DNA from 2 places in the Clostridium cochlearium genome. Region 2 is predicted to be linked to the other one. Evidence: a T-box and tRNA genes for the amino acid it is inferred to sense, from the RefSeq annotation. Region 2 holds a T-box; the other holds one or more tRNA genes.
The links. The T-box of region 2 lies ahead of asnS (asparagine--tRNA ligase). A T-box ahead of a tRNA ligase gene usually reads a tRNA of that ligase, here a tRNA-Asn.
Positions count from the first base shown of each region.

Region 1 (10,192 bases), 500 kb from region 2:
TTCTACCCGAAAAAATTTTAGATAGATTATTCTCAAAAAACTTTCATGGAGAAATAGGCACTTTTGAAGTAAATCAGTTTAAATTCATACTAAATTCTTCTCCCATAATGGTAAAAAACGAAAAAAAAGGAGTTGTTTTAGTATTTTCTGATTTCCACAAGATGCAGGAATCCATATTAAAAGCTAATAAGAGTTCTAATATAGTAACTTTTGATGATATCATAGGTGAAAGTGAAGCTCTATTAAATGCAAAAAGGCAGGCTATTCAAATTGCCGAGGAAGATATATCCGTTCTTCTCCTTGGTGAAAGTGGTACAGGTAAAGAAGTTTTTGCAAGAGCCATTCACTTTGCTAGTAGTAGAAAAAATGAAGTATTTATGCCTATAAATAGTGGAGCTATTCCTGAAAATCTAATAGAAAGCGAACTATTTGGCTATGAAAAGGGCGCCTTTACTGGTGCTAATACTTCCGGTAAAATGGGTAAATTTGAATTAGCAAAGGATGGAACTGTTTTTTTAGATGAAATAGGAGACCTACCCATGCATATGCAAGTAAAACTTTTAAGGGTTTTAGAAGAAAAAGAAATCATAAGAGTAGGTGGAAATGAAACTATAAAGGTAAACCCTAGAATAATATCTGCAACTCATAAAAACCTATACAAAATGGTTACAGAAGATAAATTTAGAGAAGATTTATTCTACAGATTAAATGTTGTTCCCATAAATATACCACCCCTAAGAGAAAGATCCTACGACATAATCATTTTAGCTAGATATTTCCTGAAAAAATATAATAAAATATATGGAAAAGATATACTTGGATTTACAAATGAATGTGAAAAAAGTCTTTTAAGATATTCTTTTCCTGGCAATATAAGAGAACTTAGAAACTTAATAGAATACTCCATAAACTTTGAAAAAGGGAAATATATAACCACTGATACCTTAAATCAAAAATTAAATTCCCCTATTAATATTGGAAAAGATTTAACTCTTGCTGAAATGACTAAACTTTATGAAAAAAATATTTTAAAAAATTACATAAATAAATATGGTGATGATATAGATGCTAAAAAAAATATTGCTAAAAAATTAGGAATAAGTATAGCAACTTTATATAGAAAATTAGAATAACAAAGTAACAAAGGCTTAAACAAAAATTAATGTTTAAGCCTTTGTTACTTTGTTATTCTATAGATTCCGCAATTTTTTCTAAGGTCTTAGTTGGTATATTACCCTCTATATTATATTCTACGCCATTCTTATTACTATTAATACTCTTAATCTCTTCAGTAGAAGTAGGTTTATCAACATTATCTTTTGGAATATCTTGATTATTATCCTTATTTTTTTCATCTTCCTTTGGATTTTTTGATCCATCTCCATTTTCAAATGCTGTTTTATCCCCTTCAAGAACTTTTAATTCTAAAAAGTTATCACTATTAGGATTTTTATAAGTTATTTTTAAAACTTTAGAACCATAGGCTGTTTCCATATCTATATTAGCTACATCATATCCTTTAGGAATATATGAAGGTAAATTTATCTTTCCACCCCAAAGCTTTTCAGCTCTAGCTAACATTTCTTTTTCTGTCAATTTAGGTTTCTCTTTCTCTTCATTGTTTTTAGGTTTTTCCTTATTAGGATTTTTTTCATTCTTAATTGGTTTTTTATTTTCTTTATTAGTTGGACTATTATCTACCTCATTGGTATTACTATTATTTTTAGAATTATCCACTACATCTTCTTTTAATTTTTCTTCATTTATTTTTTCATCCTTAATATCTTTAATTTCTTCCTTCTTATCTGTATCACTTTTATCTTTCAAATTATCTGGTTTTTTCACTTTTTCATTATCATCCAATACAATGTTCTTTTCATTATTGTCAGTATTTTTTCCTAGTGAACCACTATTCATAAACTTACTATATTTGAAAAAGGAAAAAGTGAAAAACATTATTAAAATAGAAGACACCAAAGCTAATCCTCTCATACTTGCATATGAGAATTTGCTCTTTCTCCTAAATGGCTTCTTAAATGGTTTAACCACATTATTATCTTCTTTTTTAATCCTGCTCAACGTTCTTAACTTTAAATCTTCAGTTACATAAATATCTTTTAATTCATTATCTAGTGAATTTTTAATAAAATTATTTCTATCCACCATATCCACTCTTCCTATCTTCTAAAATATTTTTTAACATTTGTCTACCTCTATAAAGTCTACTTCTTACCGTACCTTCTGGTATCTTTAGTATTTCTCCTATTTCCACCGTTGAAAATTCTTCATAATAATAAAGTAAAATCACATCTTTATATTGTTCTGGTAATGACATTACCTTTTTTAATATGTTTTCTCCATCTATTTTATTTATTACCTTCATTTCCATGTTTTCTTCGGTAGCGGATATTTCCTCTTCTCTTTCTCCCATAAAAGACATCCTTCTCATCCAAGCACTTTTAAGTATATCCTTACAAGTATTAACAGTAATAGTCATAAGCCAGCTCTTTTCTTTTTCTATATCTTCTAATTTGTCCATATTTTTATATACTTTTATAAAAACTTCTTGGAAAGCGTCTTCTGCCATACTCTTGTCTTTAAGGTACATATATGCAACCCTCAATACATCATTACCATAATTATCAATTAAATTTTCTACCTTATCGTGCATATTGCATAAATATCCGAAGGGATATTTTCCTCCTCCCCTATAAATAGAACGAAATACATCTCAACTTCGCTCCATTTTTATTCAAACTTTATTTTATTCTCAATCTATCTTATATGGAGTTGGGCTTTTATAAGATTAGTAGTTATTCTCGTTATTACAATACTAGATTCTTTTTCCTGTAATATTTCTTCTAAAATATCAGCAATATTTTTATCAAAACTTTTAACTACAGTACCATACCTTGTAATAATAACACCTATATCTCCCTGTCTTTTAAAATATAGATTGTCCCACTCTTTTAACCCATAATCTTTATTCACTATATTTAAAGTTATGCCTCTTTCATTAAATATGTTAATAAACCTATTATATTTTTCTTTAAGTTCCTCATACTCCTCTTTTAACTTTCCGACTTCTTCTCTTTTATTTTTTATCTTTTGTTCCAACTTATGTATATCTTCAATATATTGTTTACTCTTTTCATTTAAATTTTGTATTTTTTCTTTTTTCTTTTCAAAATAATATTTATTTATTTTAAAATTACTGGTATTATTATTCATAAATACACATCCTTATTCCATTATATTCTAGAACAAAAGAGGTGTTAATATTGGAAAAAATATTAAAATTCATTAATAGATTTATCTTAATTTTATCAAATTTTCTAAGAAAATTAAATAAACTAATACTAACACACCATAAGAAAAATATGGTTATATTAAATAAATTCCTTAAAAATCATAAATCTATAAAAAATGAATTCGACCCTTTAATCAAAGAAAAGTCTACAAAAAATACAGAATTACTATGTAAATTAAATAATTTGCAAAAAATGGATAGTAATCTTTCTAATGAAATTAAAGATCTAAATTTTAAAAATGAACAAATGCATAAAAAAATTAAAATATTAGGCGATTTAATAATAAACAAATAAAACTTCATCTTCAATATTTTATAGAAGTTGAAGTATTATTCTAATATTTTCAATCACCTATATGTATAGTTTTATGATAACTCATTTTTTATTATTTCTCTTATGTTATTTGCCAATTTATTTTTATATTCTTTATCTAACTTATCTAAATATATAGGTTCCTTTATTATTAACCTTACTTTTCCAGGTCTTATTTTTTTATTTTTATTTTCTTCCCTTAACTTATAAGTTCCATCAATGGCTACTGGAACTACAGGCACTCCCGATTTTAAAGCAAGTTTCATGCTTCCTTGTTTAAACTCGCCAATTTCACCTTGTTTATTTCTAGTCCCCTCTGGGAAAATAACCATAGAATGTCCTTTTTTCAAATTATCTATTCCCTTATTTATAGCCTTAACAGATTCCCTTATATTTTCTCTATCTATAAATACACAATTTATCATTTCCATCCAATCACTTATTATTTTAATTTTTTTAATTTCTTTCTTTGCAATAAACCCCATAGGTCTTCTTATTCCAGCTAATAAAACTGGTATATCAAATAAACTTTGATGGTTAGCAACATATAAACAATTTTCTTTAGGTAAATTCTCTAAACCCTGAACTTCTAAATCTATTTTCACATTTTTCAATATGTAGTCAGACCAATTCAAAACATAATTATTTATAAACTTTTCAGCCTCATCGTTTCCTTTAGTTTTTCTAATTTTTTCAACCTGTTTTTTCTTAAAAGCTGTTTTTATCATATATGTCCCAAATCGAATATATAGAAAAAAATTATTCATGCTAATCTTCTCCAATCTTTGTCTAGTTATAATCTATTACATTATAACATATAAGGCTTTATATAAAAAACAAATTTTATACTGTCAAGACCAAATTTATTTTTAATTAATAATAATTATGTATAAAATATCTTATATGGTTTATAATACCTTAATAATATATATTCACAGGTGGTTTATAATGTTAAAAAACAATAGTAAAACTTTAAAATTATTAACAATACCAATATTAGTATTATTTATTTTGGGCTTAATTTTCAAACTAAATTTAAAAGTAACTGCTGATAATAATTTAGATAAGAATTTTGTAGAAATTCATTTTATAGATGTAGGCCAAGGAGATTGTACTTTAATAAAAGGAAATAAAATAAATATATTAATAGATTCTGGATCCAAATTATATAAAGATAAAGTTATTTCTTATCTAAAAAAAGAAAATATAAAAGAAATTGATTTATTAGTAGCTACACACCCTCACGAAGATCACATAGGATCTATGTCTTATATTATAGATAAATTTAAAATAAAAACTTTTTATGCTCCAAAAGTCAAAGAAAATACTCCCTGTTTTTATTCAATGATAAAATCCTTAAAAAATAAAGACTTAAAAATAACTCCCATTAAAGCTTTAGATAAAATAAATCTTTCTGAAGATTTAAAGTGCACAATATTAGCACCTAATTCTTCTAATTATAACTCCCTTAATAATTATTCTATAGTAATGAAAATTTCGTTTAAAAATAACTCTTTTTTATTTACAGGAGATGCCGAAAGTATAAGTGAATCTGAAATGCTTTCAAAAGATTTGGATCTTAGAGCTGATATTTTAAAGCTAGGCCATCATGGAAGCAATACCTCATCTACAGAGCCATTTTTAAAAGAAGTCTCTCCTAGTATAGCCATTGCAAGTTGTGGAAAAAACAATCCCTTTAATCATCCTTCTATTAAAGTTGTACAAAGGCTAAAAAAAGAAAATATACAATTTTTCAGAACAGATATAGATGGGGATATAGTTATATATTCCAATGGCAAAAATTTAATACGAGTATATAAATAATGAAAAATGAATAAGGAACAATGAACAATTATTGATATTTTTCAATTAAAAAAGCAGAACTTTAAAAGTTCTGCTTTTATGTTCTTAATAATATACAATTTAATGTTAAAAATGGCTCCGTGGAAAGGATTCGAACCTTCAACCCTTCGGTTAACAGCCGAATGCTCCACCGTTGAGCTACCACGGAACATTATTAAACCTGGCAATGTCCTACTCTCCCACAAGGTTGCCCTTGCAGTACCATTGGCGCTTAGAAGCTTAACCATCGTGTTCGGCATGGAAACGGGTGTTACCTTCTAGCTATAATCACCAGATATTCTTTCAAAATTGCACAGAGTAATATTTTTGATCAAGCCTTCGATCTATTAGTATCAGTCAGCTAAATACATTGCTGCACTTACACCTCTGACCTATCAACCTTGTGTTCTTCAAGGGATCTTATTGACTTACGTCATGGGAAATCTCATCTTAGGGTGGGCTTCACGCTTAGATGCTTTCAGCGTTTATCCCTTCCTGACTTAGCTACCCAGCTGTGCCACTGGCGTGACAACTGGTGCACCAGAGGTCAGTCCATCCCGGTCCTCTCGTACTAAGGACAGCTCCCTTCAAATTTCCTACGCCCGCGACGGATAGGGACCGAACTGTCTCACGACGTTCTGAACCCAGCTCGCGTGCCGCTTTAATGGGCGAACAGCCCAACCCTTGGGACCTACTCCAGCCCCAGGATGCGACGAGCCGACATCGAGGTGCCAAACCTCCCCGTCGATGTGGACTCTTGGGGGAGATCAGCCTGTTATCCCCGAGGTAGCTTTTATCCGTTGAGCGATGGCCCTCCCACGAGGAACCACCGGATCACTAAGCCCGACTTTCGTCCCTGCTCCACCTGTATGTGTCGCAGTCAGGCTCCCTTATGCCTTTACACTCTACGCGCGATTTCCGACCGCGCTGAGGGAACCTTTGGGCGCCTCCGTTACTTTTTAGGAGGCGACCGCCCCAGTCAAACTGCCCACCTAACAATGTCCGGCAACCTGTTTCAAGGCTTTCCGTTAGAATTTCAGTACTATCAGGGTGGTATCCCAAGGGTGACTCCACAGAAACTGACGCTCCTGCTTCCAAGTCTCCCACCTATCCTGTACAGACAATACCGAAATTCAATGTTAAGCTACAGTAAAGCTCTACGGGGTCTTTCCGTCCTATCGCGGGTAGCAAGCATCTTCACTTGCACTACAATTTCGCCGGATTTGCTGTTGAGACAGTGCCCAAGTCATTACGCCATTCGTGCGGGTCGGAACTTACCCGACAAGGAATTTCGCTACCTTAGGACCGTTATAGTTACGGCCGCCGTTCACTGGGGCTTAAGTTCACCGCTTCGCTTACGCTAACAGATCCCTTTAACCTTCCAGCACCGGGCAGGCGTCAGCCCCTATACATCAGCTTTCGCTTTAGCAGAGACCTGTGTTTTTGATAAACAGTTGCTTGGGCCTATTCACTGCGGCCTGCCGTGAAGCAGGCACCCCTTCTCCCGAAGTTACGGGGTCAATTTGCCTAGTTCCTTAACAGCAATTCTTCCGATGGTCTTAGGATTCTCTCCTCACCTACCTGTGTCGGTTTGCGGTACGGGCACCAACATTCTCCATAGAGGCTTTTCTTGACAGTGTGGAATCAGGTACTTCGCCAAAATAGGCTCCCCGTAACACCTCAGCTAAGCTTGACGGATTTGCCAATCAAGCACGCCTAAGTGCTTAGACACACATCCAATAGTGTGCATACCTTATCCTTCTGTGTCACCCCATCTGTCAAACGAAAGTTGGCGGTATCGGAATATCAACCGATTGTCCATCACCTACGCCTTTCGGCCTGGGCTTAGGTCCCGACTAACCCTGAGCGGACGAACCTTCCTCAGGAAACCTTAGGTTTTCGACCAATAAGATTCTCACTTATTTCTCGCTACTCATGCCAGCATACTCACTCCTGTACAGTCCACCGCTTCTTACGATACGACTTCTACCCATACAGGAAGCTCCTCTACCATTCTATTGAATCCATAGCTTCGGTGGTAAGTTTGAGCCCCGGACATCTTCGGCGCAGGATCTCTTGACTAGTGAGCTATTACGCACTCTTTAAATGAGTGGCTGCTTCTAAGCCAACATCCTAGTTGTCTTAGAAATCCCACATCCTTTTCCACTTAACTTACACTTTGGGACCTTAGCTGATGGTCTGGGTTGTTTCCCTCTCGACTACGGATCTTATCACTCGCAGCCTGACTGCCTGGATAAAAGTATATGGCATTCGGAGTTTGATAGGGTTCAGTAACTGTTGTCAGCCCCTAGCCCATTCAGTGCTCTACCTCCATTACTCAATAACCAGACGCTAGCCCTAAAGCTATTTCGAGGAGAACCAGCTATCTCCGAGTTCGATTGGAATTTCTCCGCTATCCACAGGTCATCCCATGGTTTTTCAACACCAACGTGGTTCGGTCCTCCACGGAATTTTACTTCCGCTTCAACCTGCCCATGGATAGGTCACTCGGTTTCGGGTCTACAGCATGCAACTAGTCGCCCTATTCAGACTCGGTTTCCCTTCGGCTACGCACCTTAAGTGCTTAACCTTGCTACATACCGTAACTCGCTGGCTCGTTCTACAAAAAGCACGCGGTCACACATTAACGTGCTCCCACTGTTTGTAAGCATACGGTTTCAGGTTCTATTTCACTCCCCTTCCGGGGTTCTTTTCACCTTTCCCTCACGGTACTGCTTCACTATCGGTCACCAGTTAGTATTTAGCCTTGGGAGGTGGTCCTCCCTGCTTCCCACAAGGTTTCACGTGTCTCGTGGTACTCTGGATTAGACCTAAAAGACATAATTTTTTTACCTACAGGACTATTACCTTCTGTGGTAGAGCGTTCCAGCTCTCTTCGATTAAAGTCTGTCTTCGTTATGGTCTATCCACAACCCCAGAAATAAATTTCTGGTTTGGGCTCTTTCCTTTTCGCTCGCCGCTACTAAGAAAATCGATTTTTCTTTCTCTTCCTCCGGGTACTTAGATGTTTCAGTTCCCCGGGTATACCCCCATAAACCTATGTATTCAGTTTATGGTACATACCGTTAGGTATGCAGGTTTCCCCATTCGGAAATCTCCGGATCACAGGCTATTTGCGCCTACCCGAAGCTTATCGCAGCTTATCACGTCCTTCATCGGCTACTGGTGCCAAGGCATTCACCATATGCCCTTTGTAGCTTGATCTTATAAATTATTATTAACTTCGTATTACTGCGTCAATAAGTTCGCTGCGTTGCTCATTTAGCTTTCGCTAAACTCTGCTACTCGCTTCACTTATTTCCTTGCACTACTCGTTTCTAATAATTTCTAGTATTACTAATTTAAAGGTTTAATTTACCTTAGTTTACTCTGTGCAATTTTCAAAGAACATTTTGAACTTCTCAAATTATGAGAGGTTCTTCTTCATGGTGGGCTTAAATGGACTCGAACCATCGACCTCACGCTTATCAGGCGTGCGCTCTAACCAGCTGAGCTATAAGCCCCCATTCTATATGGTGGAGATAAGGAGATTCGAACTCCTGACCCCCTGCTTGCAAGGCAGGTGCTCTCCCAGCTGAGCTATACCCCCATAAATAAAAAAATCTCTACAACTTTCTATTAATTATTGAATAATTAATAGTAGCTTTTAGTATTTTTTATTATTTATATTTAATTATTAGAGACAATAAGTCTCTCAAAATTAAACAGAGAATATAAACCAATATTTTACTCCTTAGAAAGGAGGTGATCCAGCCGCAGGTTCTCCTACGGCTACCTTGTTACGACTTCACCCCAATCATTAACCCCACCTTCGGCCGCTGGCTCCTTACGGTTACCTCACGGACTTCGGGTGTTGCCAACTCTCATGGTGTGACGGGCGGTGTGTACAAGGCCCGGGAACGTATTCACCGCAACATTCTGATTTGCGATTACTAGCAACTCCGGCTTCATGCAGGCGAGTTTCAGCCTGCAATCCGAACTGGGATGGGTTTTTGAGATTTGCTCCACCTCGCGGTATTGCTTCTCTCTGTACCCACCATTGTAGCACGTGTGTAGCCCTGGACATAAGGGGCATGATGATTTGACGTCATCCCCACCTTCCTCCCGGTTCACCCGGGCAGTCTCATTAGAGTGCTCAACTTAATGGTAGCAACTAATAATAAGGGTTGCGCTCGTTGCGGGACTTAACCCAACATCTCACGACACGAGCTGACGACAACCATGCACCACCTGTCTCCCTGTCTCCGAAGAGATTTCCTCAGTTACGAGTAATTCAGGGGATGTCAAGTCCAGGTAAGGTTCTTCGCGTTGCTTCGAATTAAACCACATGCTCCGCTGCTTGTGCGGGCCCCCGTCAATTCCTTTGAGTTTTAGTCTTGCGACCGTACTCCCCAGGCGGAATACTTAATGTGTTAACTGCGGCACAGAAGGTTGGACCCTCCTACACCTAGTATTCATCGTTTACGGCGTGGACTACCAGGGTATCTAATCCTGTTTGCTACCCACGCTTTCGTGCCTCAGCGTCAGTTACAGTCCAGGAAACCGCCTTCGCCACTGGTGTTCTTCCTAATCTCTACGCATTTCACCGCTACACTAGGAATTCCGTTTCCCTCTCCTGTACTCTAGATGCCCAGTTTGAAATGCAGCCCCTAAGTTAAGCCTAGGTATTTCACATCTCACTTAAGCATCCGCCTACGCACCCTTTA
Region 1 covers NZ_LT906477.1:438,223-448,414, reverse strand. Annotated here, with positions in the region: gene CKV72_RS02160 (sigma-54-dependent Fis family transcriptional regulator) at 1-1,133, shown strand, start outside; gene CKV72_RS02155 (DUF4367 domain-containing protein) at 1,186-2,166, opposite strand; gene CKV72_RS02150 (sigma-70 family RNA polymerase sigma factor) at 2,156-2,671, opposite strand; gene CKV72_RS02145 (hypothetical protein) at 2,776-3,231, opposite strand; gene CKV72_RS02140 (hypothetical protein) at 3,282-3,605, shown strand; gene CKV72_RS02135 (lysophospholipid acyltransferase family protein) at 3,677-4,390, opposite strand; gene CKV72_RS02130 (ComEC/Rec2 family competence protein) at 4,572-5,447, shown strand; tRNA gene CKV72_RS02125 (tRNA-Asn) at 5,560-5,634, opposite strand; rRNA gene rrf (5S ribosomal RNA) at 5,645-5,761, opposite strand; rRNA gene CKV72_RS02115 (23S ribosomal RNA) at 5,793-8,690, opposite strand; tRNA gene CKV72_RS02110 (tRNA-Ile) at 8,913-8,989, opposite strand; tRNA gene CKV72_RS02105 (tRNA-Ala) at 9,000-9,075, opposite strand; rRNA gene CKV72_RS02100 (16S ribosomal RNA) at 9,224-10,192, opposite strand, start outside.
Region 1: it encodes a tRNA-Asn, which carries the amino acid that the T-box ahead of asnS (asparagine--tRNA ligase) is inferred to sense. The anticodon was not compared.

Region 2 (10,192 bases):
ACCACGAAGGCAGATAGCAAAACGGTTACGGCTTAATATTGGAAATATAACACCAATAGTATCTTCTCCAAATTTTGAATTTATATCTTTTGCAATAGCATCAATACTTGCGTAATTTCCTTGAGCACGAGCAACAACTGATTCAGTCATAGCAACTACATCTTTATCTTTAATAGAAAATCCCTCTATTTGTGAAGCTTTTAATACACTGTCTACAACAATCTCTGATATATTATCACCTTGTTTAACAATTGGAGCACGAAGCCCTCTAACAACAGTTCCTACTATTCTTTCCATATCAAATTCTCCTTAATTATTTTTATTTTGAATGAAATTCATATCCTACATTTGTAATATACACTATTTTATGATATAAGTAAAATAAATAGATATAATACTAGATATAAGGAGGAGTTATATGTCCATAAAACTAGATTTATATAAAGTTTTCTCTGAAGTAGCTAAACATAAAAGTTTTTCTAAAGCTGCAAAAGCTCTTTACATGACTCAACCTGCTGTAAGTCAAGCAATTATGCAACTTGAAAATGAACTAGAAATACGCCTTTTTACACGAACTCCTAGAGGTGTAATTCTTACAAATGAAGGTGAACTTTTATTTGAATATACAAGTTCAGCCATTAATTTAATTAATGTAGCTGAAAAAAAACTTACAGAATCTAAAAATTTATTAATGGGTGATTTAAAATTAGGTGTTGGAGATACTATCTCTCGATATTTTTTGTTACCTTATTTAGAAAAATTTCATAGTAACTATCCAAATATTAAATTAAAAATCATCAATCGAACAACTTTAGAGCTTTGCACTATGCTGAAATCTGGTGAAATTGATATTGCAATTTGTAATTTACCAATTGATGATTATTCACTAGAAGTAACGGAATTAATAGATATTCATGATATTTTCGTTTGTGGTAAAAAATATAAGAATAAAATTACTTATCCAATAAGTCTTAAAGAACTAGCAAACTTTCCACTAATACTACTTGAATCTAAATCGAATTCAAGACAATATGTGGAAAAATATATGTTATCAAAAGGTATCACAATAACTCCTGAAATTGAACTTGGATCCCATGATCTACTATTAGAATTTGCAAAAATAAACCTAGGTATATCTTGTGTTATTAAAGAATTTTCACAGGATTATTTAAAAGGTAATAAACTTTATGAGATACAAACTAAGGAGGTAATACCTAAGAGAAATATAGGTGTTTGTTCTTTAAAAAGTGTTTCTCTTTCACCTTCTTCTACAAAATTTGTTGATATACTAAAAAAGTGATTATTTTAAATCATCTTCATTATATTTAGGTACTACTTTATTAAACTCATCATTTATATTTTTTCTTAAAGTTTCATCTGTAAATATATCAAATGCTGTTAATGCCATAGCTTTAGCTGCTTTTATAATTTGTTTATATGCTATAGGTTTATTAGCTGCTTTTGTAAAATTAATTGAATGAGAATTTACTGATTTATCTGCTATTTTAATGTATGAATGAATAGATGGAACTTTAAGACTAACATTTCCTATATCCGAGGATCCATATTTCATATTAGGATCTGGATACTTCATTTCAACACCAAGTTTAGAAATATTCTCTTTAAGTTTTTCATCTATACATTTATTAGGATATCTTTCTGCATACATAAAAGATTTTTCTATTTTTGCTTTAACGCCTATAAGCTTTTCTATTGTATTTACTATATGTTCTATATAATCTACAACTACTTTCAAATCTTTTACTGTTTCTGCCCTTATACTAAACTCACAAGAAGCATAATCTGGAATAATATTAGATACATTTCCTCCATTTGTTATAATACCATTTACATTAGATTTTATTGGAAATAATGCTCTAAATTGATCTATCATATTAAAAGTTTGTATTACTGCTTGTAATGCATTAATACCACCTTCAGGAAAAGAAGAATGTACTGATTTCCCATAATATTCTATATCTACTATCCTAGTTGCCAATCCTCCCCTACAAATTAGATTTCTTGTACAAGGATGCATCATTAGAGCATAATCTACATCATCAAAGCCTCCTTGTTCTAACATTATAATTTTACCTCCTCCACATTCTTCTGCAGGAGTTCCTAATACAACTATCTTGCCATCTATATAATTGGATACTTCTTTTAGTCCTATGGCAGCTCCCACCGCCATAGTGGCTATTAAATTATGCCCACAACCATGACCTATTTTAGGTAAAGCATCGTACTCTGCTAAAAAAGCTATTGTTGGACCATTTCTCTTTGTATTATATTCTGCTCTAAATGAAGTTTCTAATCCTCCTATTCCCTTTTTTATATTAAACCCGTGTTTTTCCAACATGGTAGTTATGTTTTCTACTGCATTATATTCATTAAACGATAGTTCTGGATTTTCATGAATTTTATTACCCAATTCTATAAGTTCATTTTTTATAATATCAATTTTGTTAGTTATAATTACCTTTTTATCCATTATTAAACACCTCAAAACTTGTAGATTTAATATATAAATTATACTATAACTAAGTTTGTATTAACTATGTTATAATATATTTTGTACTGTTTTTTATTTCATTTATAAGGGGGCAAAAAAATTGAATAAGAAAAGCTTATTAGCAGATATTTCTTTACTTATAGTTGCAATAATTTGGGGTAGCGGTTTTGTAGCAACTAAGAATGCATTAGAATCTATATCACCTTTTTTCATTTCAACATTACGTTTTTCCATAAGTACTTTGCTTATGGGTATAATATTTTTTAAAAAAATAAAAAATATTGATATAAATCATTTAAAAACTGGACTTATTGTAGGCACTTTCCTCTTCCTTGCATTCTCAACACAGACAATAGGCCTTATATATACTACAGCTAGTAAACAAGCATTTTTAACTGGAACAAATGTAGTAATGGTTCCTTTTATATATTGGTTTGTTTCAAAAGAAAAGCCTAATTCATATAATATAATTGCAACTTTCCTATGTTTAATAGGGATATCTTTCCTTACACTAGATGGATCTATATATATAAATATAGGAGACTTACTCACATTAACCTGTGCAGTATTTTTCGCTTGCCACATAGTATCCATTGGTTATTTTTCAAAAAAATGTGACCCTATAATATTAACTTTCACTCAATTTTTGATTACTGCTATATTATCATTCTTATGTATGATAGTTGTAGATGGAATTCCCAAAAGTATTCCCAAAGAAGGAATTTTTCCTGTATTTTACCTAGGAGTATTTAGTACTTGTATAGCATTTTTAATACAAACAGTTGCTCAAAAATATACTTCTCCATCACATACTGCTATTATTTTATGTTTAGAATCAGTATTTGGAAGTATATTATCCTGTATACTCCTTGATGACAAGTTTACTTATAAAATGTTTATAGGATGTATTCTTATATTTTTAGCAATAATAACTGCAGAAACAAAATGGAACTTTCTACATGATATTAATAAAACTATAAAACTCAATAAGAATAAATTCGATAATAATTTTTAGGAGGATTATATAAAATGCGATTACTTTTAACCAACGACGATGGTGTAAATTCAGAAGGTATATATACATTAGCAAAAGAGCTTCAAAAAGAACATGAAATAATAATTGCTGCTCCATCTATAGAAATGAGTGCAAAAAGTCATTCTATAACTATATCTGACCCATTATTTATAAAAGAAGTAGAATTAGATGAGATACATTCTTCAGCATATAGTATCAGTGGAACTCCTGCTGATTGTGTTAAGGTAGCTATGGATAAAATTTTAACTAAACCAGTAGATATGGTTATTTCCGGAATAAATTATGGAACAAATCTAGGTATAGATATATTATATTCCGGTACTGTATCTGCTGCAATTGAAGCTGCTATTCATAATGTACCTTCTATAGCTATATCTTCTGAAGTTAAAAAAGGAGATATAAATTTTAACACCGCAGCAAATGTAGCAAAGAATATAATTAAAATTTCAAAAGAAAACTTTACAAAAAATAATCTAGTATTAAATGTTAACGTGCCTTGTTTAGATAAAGAGTCTTTAAAAGGAATAAAAGTTTGTCAAATGGGTGGAAGAACGTTTACTTCTTGTTTTGAAGAAATAGAAAAAGAAAATGAAATCTCTTACATTCTAAGAGGAGAATTAACTAACGGTCATAAATCCAATACAGATATATATTATCTTAGAAATGGATATGCCACAATAACTCCCCTACACTATGATCTTACTAATTTTAAAATTATAAACGATGTATGTAATTGGTTTAAATATTAATATAGAATATATTTAAAATTAAAAATGTCCTAATTTAGTATAATCATTTATAAAAACTGTAATATACTAAATTAGGACATTTTATTAGTTTATCTTTAATTGTTTTCTCATTATATCGTCAGTCATAGGTCCCTGTATTCCACTGTATACAAACCCATCCTCATCTATAAATAAAGTTGTAGGAAAACCTTGAATACCATAATTTTGTGCTATTTCTTGATTTTCATCTAAAACTACAGGAAAGCTGTAATTATTTTTTTCTATAAACTTTTTTACTTTATCTTTACTTTCTCCTACATTTACAGCCAATATTATTACATCTTTATCCCTAGTTTCATTGTGGATATTTTGCATATAAGGCATTTCTTGTACACAATATCCACACCAGGTTGCCCAAAAATTGAGCATAACTTTTTTTCCTTTAAATTTACTTAAAGCTATTTCTTTATCATTTAAATCTTTAAGTTTAAAATCTAATGCTGGTATTTTTCTAGGCTCACCTTTTCTATCGTCTATTTCCATAGTTGTATCTTCTTTATTTGAAATGTTTCCTTTATCTACATAATTTTTATAAAATGCAGAAGATAAAATTATAAAAAGTAAAACTAAAAATACTATTAATTTCTTTTTCAAATTTATCACCTTTCTCTAACTAAAAATATTATTTATTATATACATTTTATTAGTAAAAGTCATAATACCCATAAATATAAGTATTACTCCACTAACTATAGAAACTACATTAAAATACTTAGAAAATCTTTTTATATACCCTGATATAAAATCTACTAAGAATCCTGATATTATAAAAGGTATTCCTAAACCTACAGAATAAGCTATTAAAAGTTTAATGCCTGACGCTAAAGTCTTAGTATTTCCCGCATAAATTAAAATTGATGCTAACATAGGCCCCACACAAGGAGTCCAACCTATAGCAAAAGCCATTCCTATAAAAAATGAGCTTAGTCCTGACTTAAATTTCTGTGGTTGTAACATAGTCTTTTGATAGTAAAAAGTTTTTATTTTTACTACTCCCATAATATGCAAACCAAATACTATGATTATTATTCCACCTATTTTTCTAAATATATCTTTATTTCTATCAAATAATTGTCCCAAAGACGTTACAGATATTCCCATTATTATAAAGATCAAAGTAAAACCTAAAGTAAAGCCTACTGCTTTATATATTACTGTTAATTTATTTTTATTATTTATTTCTTCAATGGAACTTCCAGTTAGATAAGTTAAATATATTGGAACTAGCGGAAGTACACAAGGAGATAAAAAAGATAATATTCCTGACGAAAAAGCTAAAAACAATGATATATTTTCCAAAGAAACCCTCCTATAACTATTTATATAATTTTAATTATATTATATCAATGTGAAGATACTATGAAGAAATAAAAAAAGTATTAATGAATAGAAAAAACTTTTCTTCCACACAGTTATAAATGACTTTTACAGCCTTTGATACTAGTCATTGACATTAAATTTTTTAACCATTATAATTAATAAACATAGATATTTATTTTTAATATATCATATGTTTTTAAAAACTATGACAGGAAGAGTAGGTAAAGTAATTAACTAAAGCGAATCAGTGATGGTGTAAGACTGGTGTTATATCTTTATTGAAGAACATCCTTGAGTTTCTAACTGAAATCTATAAGAAAGTAGGCTTAGAGGTATTCAGTACCTTATAACTGATGCATGAATTTATAATTCATGCCTATTTGAGTGGTCATTTAGACAAATTGGGTGGTACCGCGAAGTCAGTCTTTCGTCCCTTTACAAGGATGAGAGGCTTTTTATTTTAATTTAATATAAGGAGGATTAACATGAAAAAAATCTTAATAAAGCAACTTTATAGAGAAAAAGAAAAATTTATAAACAAAGAAATTACTGTTGCAGGTTGGATAAGAACTGAAAGAACATCCAAAAACTTTGGATTTATAGAATTGAATGACGGAAGCTTTTTCAAGAATCTTCAAATTGTTATAGATACTAGTCTAGATAATTTTGATAAGGTATCAAAATTACCTATTAGTTCATCTATTATAGTAGAAGGGAAATTAGTAGAAACTCCTTCAGCCAAACAACCTTTTGAAATTCAAGCATCAAAAATAACAATAGAAGGAACTTCTCTTCAAGATTATCCACTGCAAAAGAAAAGACATTCTTTTGAATTTTTAAGAACTATTGCACACTTAAGACCTAGAAGCAATACTTTCTCAGCAGTTTTTAGAATACGTTCCCTTGCAGCTTATGCTGTACATAAGTTCTTCCAAGAAAGAAATTTTGTATATGTTCATACACCTATTATAACTGCTAGTGACTGCGAAGGTGCTGGAGAAATGTTTAGAGTTACTACTCTAAATCTAAATAATATACCCAAAAATGATGAAGGCAAAGTAGATTTTTCTCAAGACTTTTTTGATAAAGATGCAAAACTTACAGTAAGTGGCCAATTATCTGCTGAATCCTATGCATTAGCTTTTGGTAATGTGTATACTTTTGGTCCTACCTTTAGAGCAGAAAACTCAAATACTGCAAGACACGCATCTGAATTTTGGATGATAGAACCTGAAATGGCTTTTGCAGACTTAAATGATTATATGGATGTAGCTGAAGAAATGGTAAAATACATAATAAATTATGTATTAGAAAATGCTCCAGAAGAAATGAATTTCTTTAACAGTTTCATTGATAAAAATCTATTTAAAAGATTAGATAATGTTGTTAACTCTGAATTTAAGAGAATAACATATACAGAAGCTATAGATTTACTACAAAAATCAAGAGAAAAGTTCCAATATCCTGTTGAATGGGGAATAGACCTTCAAACAGAGCATGAAAGATATATAACAGAAAAAATATTTGAAAAACCTGTTTTTGTAACTGATTATCCAAAAGATATAAAAGCATTCTACATGAGATTAAATGACGATAACAAAACTGTTGCAGCAGCTGACCTATTAGTACCAGGAGTTGGTGAAATTATAGGTGGTAGCCAAAGAGAAGAACGTTTAGATGTTTTAGAAGAACGTATGAAAGAATTTAAACTTAATGAAAAAGATTATTGGTGGTATTTAGAATTAAGAAAATATGGTTCTGCTAAACACTCTGGTTTCGGATTAGGATTTGAAAGAATATTAATGTATATGACAGGAATATCTAATATAAGAGATGTAATACCATTCCCTAGAACTCCAGGTTCAGCTGAATTTTAATTAAATATAAGTAAAGGATGACTCTTATTCAGATGGAACTTAAGTTCCATCTGAAATTTTAATTGTTGTATTAAAGGGGGCTTTTTATGGAACTTTTAAATGCTTTTGGAAGTATCTTTAGTATTATTATAATGATAGCTATAGGGTACCTTTTAACAAAAATAAGTTGGATAGATAAAAAAGGGGCTCAATTATTTTCTAAACTTGTTGTAAATGTATCCCTTCCTGCTCTCATGATTAATAATTTAATGAATAACTTTGATAGAGAAAAGCTTTTAAGTTTAGGAAAGGGGCTTATAGTTCCCTTCATCTCTATTGCTCTTGCTTATTTTATAGGCAAATTAACTATAAAACTTCTTAAAATTTCACCTAATAGACGCGGAACTTTTCAATCTATGTTTTTTGTATCTAATACCATATTCATTGGACTACCTGTAAACTTAGCTCTATTTGGTAATGAAAGTGTTCCTTATGTTTTATTGTATTATATAGCAAATACTACATTTTTTTGGACCATTGGTGTTTTTGAAATAGGTCAAGATGGAAAAGTTGAATCTCAAAAACTTTTATCTAAAGCTACTATAAAAAGGATATTCTCACCTCCACTAATGGGATTTATAGTTGCCTTGTTATTAATAATTTTATCCATTCCTTTACCTAGTTTTATAAATGATACTTGTAGATATCTAGGAAATTTAACTACACCTTTATCTATGCTATTTATAGGTAATACAATATACTATATAGACTTAAAAGGAATAGAATTTAACAAAGACATTTGGGGGGTACTTTTAGGAAGATTTATAATTTCTCCTTTATTAGTAGTATTATTATGTGCATTTTTCCCTTTACCCCATCTTATGAAAAATGTTTTTATTATTCAATCAGCTATGCCAGTTATGACTAATACTGCTATTATATCTAGAGCTTATGATGCAGATTATAAATATGCAGCTATTATGGTTACTATAACTACTATATTAAGTCTATTTATAATTCCTATATACAAAATAATTCTTCAATAAAATTACTTACATTAAAAACTATTATTTTATAATATTTTTTAATGTAAGTAATTTATTAATATCATTAATCGATTTCATCTAACTTTTGCTAAATATTTCGATTATTTTTTATGTTTTTTTACTGTAACCGATTGCTGTACCTTTAAATTTTATTATTATTTGTATAAAATAGATATGTACTAAAAATTTTATTATATATAGAAAGGCGGCTTACTTTATGGATTTTACGAACCTTTTCCTTACACAGGAAAAGTTAGATAACCATATCTCTAAAAACATAATTTAAGTGGGAAATCTCTTCTTTCTGAAAAACTTTTAGCATTACAGGTGGAAATTGCCGAGTTAGCAAATGAAACTAGATGTTTCAAATTCTGGAGTAATAAAGGACCTTCTGCTAAAAATACAATATTAGAAGAATATGCAGATTGTCTTCACTTTCTACTAACAATTGGATTGGATAAAGGTTTTAATTATTTAAATTTTAATACTCCTAATGAAGGAATAAGCAGCAATATAACTAATCAATTTTTGAATCTTTATATTGATATTAATGACTTTATAGTCTGTTCATCAAAGGATCATTATCAAACTTTGTTTGAAGATTTTTTATATCTAGGATTTAGCCTAGGGTTTACAGAAGAAGAAATAGAAAATGCCTATTACGTAAAAAATAATATAAATCATCAAAGACAAGTTATAGGTTACTAATATTTAAAATGTAGGGTTTAAACTCTACATTTTTTATTTTATTTAAATAATTATTACGCCACTTGGATAAAATACCTACAAAAGGTGGTGTATTTATGTTAGGTATAATATTTTCAATTATAGCAGGAATTTCAATGAGTTTTCAGGGTGTTTTTAACACTCGTCTAAGCGATAAAGTTGGTCTTTGGGAGGCTAATTTCATAGTACAAAGCATAGGCATGGTCTTAACTTTAATAATGCTCCTATTATTAGGTGATGGAAATATTAAAAAAATTAAAGAAGTAAATAAATTGTATTTATCTGGAGGTTTATTAGGGGTAATAATTATATTTACTGTAATGAAAGGTATAAAATCTTTAGGACCTACTTATGCAATCTCTACAATATTAGTAGCTCAATTACTATCTGCAGCTTTAATAGATGCTTTTGCTCTATTTGGTTCTGAGCAAATAAAATTTGGTATAAGTAAAGTACTAGGAATTGTAATTATGATAGTTGGGATAGTTGTTTTTAAGTGGGAATTTAAATAATTTAAAAAGTTTAATCACATATACTGTCACATATACTATATTGTATATAGAAATAAGTTTAAAGGAGAATTTCAATTTGTTCAATTTTAAAAGTAAATTATGTCCAGACTTATCAGATACTTTAGATAAAAACATTTATAAAAACATCAGAATAATTATATGTTGCAAAACTCTCCAACAAAAAATAGAAAATAAAATAAAATTTTATAAAGGCAAAATTTTATTTTCTATCGATTCTATAAAATGTATATGTGCCATAGTTCCAGCTTCCTCAATAAACAAACTTTTAGAATATCCAAATATCGATTATATTTTTCTTGATTCTTACGCTTTTTTATGTGGAAAAAGTGTATTTAGCGCAAATAAAATTCCTTTAGAAAAAAATTATAAACTCAC
Region 2 covers NZ_LT906477.1:2,377,441-2,387,632, forward strand. Annotated here, with positions in the region: gene CKV72_RS11720 (coenzyme F420-0:L-glutamate ligase) at 1-297, opposite strand, end outside; gene CKV72_RS11725 (LysR family transcriptional regulator) at 419-1,300, shown strand; gene CKV72_RS11730 (M20 family metallopeptidase) at 1,301-2,491, opposite strand; gene CKV72_RS11735 (DMT family transporter) at 2,613-3,527, shown strand; gene surE (5'/3'-nucleotidase SurE) at 3,542-4,297, shown strand; gene CKV72_RS11745 (TlpA disulfide reductase family protein) at 4,382-4,930, opposite strand; gene CKV72_RS11750 (cytochrome c biogenesis CcdA family protein) at 4,946-5,635, opposite strand; T-box leader at 5,853-6,094, shown strand; gene asnS (asparagine--tRNA ligase) at 6,142-7,533, shown strand; gene CKV72_RS11760 (AEC family transporter) at 7,620-8,558, shown strand; partial or broken gene CKV72_RS11765 (dUTP diphosphatase) at 8,776-9,266, shown strand; gene CKV72_RS11770 (DMT family transporter) at 9,362-9,796, shown strand; gene CKV72_RS11775 (S8 family peptidase) at 9,873-10,192, shown strand, end outside.